One region of the Nonomuraea sp. NPDC004702 genome, then DNA from elsewhere that is predicted to be linked to it. Evidence: riboswitches for the same ligand, from Rfam matches in the RefSeq annotation. Region 1 holds a riboswitch; the other holds the start of a gene.
What was found. A riboswitch is a leader RNA that binds a small molecule or an ion and turns the genes downstream of it on or off. The one in region 1 is predicted to bind glycine.
Positions count from the first base shown of each region.

Region 2: another riboswitch for glycine. It lies ahead of gcvT (glycine cleavage system aminomethyltransferase GcvT); the one in region 1 lies ahead of gcvP (aminomethyl-transferring glycine dehydrogenase).

Region 1 covers NZ_JBSGCE010000055.1:40,867-43,250, forward strand. The annotation lists gene ACWEJ6_RS41760 (bifunctional nuclease family protein) at 1-280, shown strand, start outside; gene ACWEJ6_RS41765 (MerR family transcriptional regulator) at 428-1,048, shown strand; glycine riboswitch at 1,097-1,193, shown strand; gene gcvP (aminomethyl-transferring glycine dehydrogenase) at 1,360-2,384, shown strand, end outside.
Region 2 covers NZ_JBSGCE010000014.1:168,030-170,413, reverse strand. The annotation lists gene ACWEJ6_RS19880 (M28 family peptidase) at 1-807, shown strand, start outside; glycine riboswitch at 1,057-1,154, shown strand; glycine riboswitch at 1,175-1,274, shown strand; gene gcvT (glycine cleavage system aminomethyltransferase GcvT) at 1,309-2,384, shown strand, end outside.

The DNA of each region.
Region 1 (2,384 bases):
GCTGAGCGCGCTCGGCGTCGGGCTGCGCGCGGTCAACATCGTGGCCCTGCGTGACGGCATCTTCTTCGCCGACCTGGTGTTCTCCAACGGCGTGGAGGTCAGCGCCCGCCCCTCCGACTCGATCGCCCTGGCACTGCGCACCGGCGCGCGCATCTTCGCCAGCGAAGAGGTGGTCCAGGAGGCCGGCGTGATCATCCCTGACGACCAGGAGGACGAGGTGGAGAAGTTCAGGGAGTTCCTTGACACGATCACTCCCGAGGACTTCGGCAGGGCGGGGTAGGTATTTCAGTGCATTTACGCTTCACGACGCGCCGAGCCGGATCGTTGACTGAGCATGGTCACGGTCCTACGGTGCAAGTGAAACCCGTGGTCGCCCTTTACGAACCCCCAGATCAGGCCATGGGATGAGAGAAAGCCGGAGGTCCGCGTGGCGGTCAGCAGCGGCGAGGGAAAGACGGCCGGCCAGGAAGATCCGGTGCGGCGCGAGAGCGCGCGGCAGCGTGCCGGAGAGCAGGGACTGCTCTTCGACGAGCAGCCCGCGACGGTGCCCGACGACATCGGATACCGCGGGCCCACAGCCTGCTCGGCGGCCGGCATCACCTACAGGCAGCTCGACTACTGGGCGCGCACGGGCCTGGTCGAGCCCACGATAAGAGCCGCGCACGGCTCGGGCTCGCAGCGGCTCTACAGCTTCCGCGACATCCTGGTGCTCAAGGTCGTCAAGCGGCTGCTCGACACCGGGGTGTCGTTGCAGCAGATCCGCACCGCGGTGCAGCATCTGCGTGACCGCGGGGTCGCCGACCTCGCGCAGATCACGCTCATGAGCGACGGTGTCAGCGTCTACGAGTGCACCTCGGCCGACGAGGTGATCGATCTCCTCCAGGGCGGCCAGGGCGTGTTCGGCATCGCGCTCGGCCGGGTCTGGCGAGAGGTCGAGGGCTCCCTCGCGGAGCTGCCGGGGGAACGGGCGGCGGTCGAGGACACCGTCCCGGCCGACCATCCCGCTGACGAGCTCGCCAAGCGGCGTCGCGCACGCCGCACGGGGTGAGCTGAACCGCTGAACACGCCGTAGTAATCTAGGACAGAGTAAGGCTGATGACCCCGTGCGGGAGAGTCCCTGGGCTGCGGTCCTGGGGCGCCGAAGGAGCAACCCTCCCCGGAATCTCTCAGGCATCCCGTACCGCTCGGGTGAGGCAACTCTGGAAAGCAGGTGCGCCCGCCAGGCGCACCTCACCGACGGTGCAAGCCCCACGGTGGGGTGAAGCTCTCAGGTCGCGATGACGTCGCGATGACAGAGGGGGAGATCCGGCACTCGCCCGCGCCCTGGCGCCGGTCTCCAAGCCTCGGGAGGCAACCTCCATGACCGACCTGTCCGCTCCGCCGTTCTCGTCCAGGCACATCGGCCCATCGGAGTCCGAGCAGCAGCGCATGCTCGAGGCCGTGGGCTTCGAGTCCGTCGGCGACCTGGTGGCCGTGGCCGTGCCCGAGGCCATCAGGGTCAAGGACCGGCTCAAGCTGCCGGCCGCCGCGAGCGAGACCGAGGCCATCGCCGAGCTGCGCGAGCTGGCCTCCCGCAACCGGGTGCTGACCTCCATGATCGGCCTGGGCTACTACGACACCGTCACGCCCGCCGTCATCCGGCGCAACCTGCTGGAGAACCCGGGCTGGTACACCGCCTACACGCCGTACCAGCCGGAGATCTCGCAGGGCCGCCTGGAGGCGCTGCTGAACTTCCAGACGGTCGTCTCCGACCTGACCGGCCTCGACGTCGCCGGCGCCTCCCTGCTGGACGAGGCCACCGCCGCCGCCGAGGCCATGACGCTGGCCCGCCGGGCCGGCAAGTCCAAGAGCGACGTGTTCGTGGTCGACGCCGACACGCTGCCCCAGACCAAGGCCGTGCTGGCCACCCGCGCCGAGCCGCTCGGCATCACGCTGGTCGAGCACGACCTCGACGGCGAGCTGCCCGAGTGCTTCGGCGTGCTCGTCCAGTACCCGGGCGCCTCGGGCCGGCTGCGCGACTTCCGCGACGTGGCCGCCAGGGCGCACGAGGCGGGCGCGCTCGTCGTGGCCGCCGCCGACCTGCTGGCCCTCACGCTGGTGGCCGCCCCCGGCGAGCTGGGCGCCGACATCGCCGTCGGCTCCTCCCAGCGCTTCGGCGTCTCCTTCGGGTTCGGCGGGCCGCACGCGGCCTACATGTCCGTACGCGAGGGCCTGCAGCGGCAGATGCCCGGCCGTCTGGTCGGCGTGTCGGTCGACGTCGACGGCGACCCCGCCTACCGGCTGGCCCTGCAGACCCGCGAGCAGCACATCCGCCGGGAGAAGGCCACCAGCAACATCTGCACCGCCCAGGTCCTGCTGGCCGTGATCGCCGGCATGTACGCCGT
Region 2 (2,384 bases), on a different contig from region 1:
GGTTACTTCGTCTACGACGACGACGCGGCGATCCAGCGCACCTTCAACGACTACTTCGCCACCATCGGCCTGCAGACCGAGGGCGACAGGGAGGGCGACGGCCGCAGCGACCACGCCTCGTTCAAGAGCGCGGGCGTCCGGGTCGGCGGCCTGGCCACGGGGGCCGGGGCGGTCAAGAGCTCGGCCCAGGCCGCCAAGTGGGGCGGCTCGGCCGGGCAGGCGTTCGACCGCTGCTACCACAGCGCCTGCGACAGCTACCCGAGCGCCATCAACACCACGGCGCTCGACCGCAACTCCGACGCCATCGCGTACGCCATATGGAAGCTCGCCGTGGGCACCAGCACGCCCACGGAGAACGACTACTCGATCTCGGTGACCCCGTCGTCGGCATCGGTCCAGGCCGGTCAGTCGGCTACCGCGGCGGTCAGTACCCAGGTCACGTCCGGCCAGGCGCAGAGCGTCGCGCTCTCCGCCGGGAACGTGCCGAGCGGGGTCACCGTCTCCTTCAGCCCGTCCACGGTTCAGGCGGGCCAGTCGTCCACCGTCACGATCGCCACCACCAGCGGCGTCGCGGCGGGGACGTACACCATAGGGATCAACGGCGACGGGGCGACGGCGGACCACTCCGCGTCCTTCACCCTGACCGTCGGAGGGGACGGCCAGGGCACCACCTGGACGGCTTACAAGTCGTACACGGCCGGAGACGTCGTCACCTACCAGGGGGTCAGCTACCGCTGCCTCCAGGCGCACACCAGCCTGCCGGGCTGGGAGCCGCCGAACGTGCCCGCCCTCTGGGCGCGGGCCTGACCTCAGGGCCTGTTGTCTGTAGGGCCTGATCCCGCGCGGGCCGGTCACCGCCGGCCCGCCCCGAGCTGCCGCGTGCGAGCTGACCTGCCATGACCGGCTCGCGCGCGGCCACCAACGCGGCCGCGACCCCGCCTCTCCGGGGCCGCGGCCGCTTTTCGCTGCGTGCGGGATGTCGCGGATGCCGCGGATGGTGGAGGGCGAAGCGCGACAACACCCCCATGACGGCACTAGGCTGACGGACATCACCGGCGAAACCGTGCGGGAGAGCACCCTGACAGCCGGTCAGGGTCCCTGAAGGAGCAAGCCCTCCCCGCGAACCTCTCAAGGCAAAGGACCGCGCGGCAGCCCTGTAAGGCGTTCTTACGGGGAGGTGACCTCTGGAAAGCAGGCCCTCGGGGCCTCGCCGAAGGTGAAAGTCCGGTAAAACTCGGGCGAAGCTCTCAGGCATCCATGACAGAGGGGGAGGATGCTGGCATCCAATCCTGTCCTGAGGTGCGACAAATGTCCCGACCTACGCCGCTACGAGACGTCCACGAGGCCCTAGGCGCCACGCTGACCGACTTCGCCGGCTGGCTCATGCCGCTCCGGTACGGCAGCGAGTCCGCGGAGCACAAAGCCGTCCGCGAGGCGGCCGGGCTGTTCGACCTCTCGCACATGGGCGAGATCTTCCTGACCGGTCCGCAGGCCGGAGAGGCCCTCGACTACGCGCTGGTCGGCCACCTGTCGGCGCTCGCGCCCGGCCGGGCCAGGTACACGATGATCGTGGACGAGCGCGGCGGGGTGCTCGACGACCTCATCGTCTACCGGCTGGCGGACGAGGAGTTCATGGTGGTGGCCAACGCCTCGAACTCCGACAAGGTCGCGGATGAGCTGAAAAATCGTACTAAGTCGTATGATGCGGCGGTCGATGACCGCTCCCAGCAGTACGCCCTCATCGCGATCCAGGGCCCGGAGGCCCAGGAGATCCTGGCCACGCTCACCGACGCCGACCTCGACGGTCTCAAGTACTACGCGGGCCTGCCCGGCGTGGTCGACGGCCGCCAGGCGCTCATCGCCCGTACCGGCTACACCGGCGAGGACGGCTTCGAGCTGTTCGTCGCCAACCAGGACGCCGTGCCGCTCTGGCGCGCCCTGGAGGCCGCGGGCGAGCCGCACGGGCTGCGCGCCGCCGGTCTGTCCAGCCGCGACACCCTCAGGCTGGAGGCCGGCATGCCGCTCTACGGCAACGAGCTGAGCTCCGACCTGACCCCGTTCGACGCGGGGCTGGGCAGAGTGGTGAAATTCGACAAGCCCGGTGACTTCGTCGGCAGGGCGGCACTGGAGGCGGTCAAGGACGACCAGCCCCGCCGCCGCCTCGTCGGCCTGGTCGCCCAGGGCCGCCGGGTGCCGCGTCACGGCTACCCGGTCACCCGCGACGGCGCCGTCGTCGGCGAGGTCACCAGCGGTGCGCCCTCCCAGACCCTGGGCAAGCCCATCGCGATGGCCTACGTGGACGCCGGGGCCGACACAGGTCTGGCCGTGGACATCCGGGGCAGCCATGAACCTATGGACCTGGTCGAGCTGCCCTTCTACAGGAG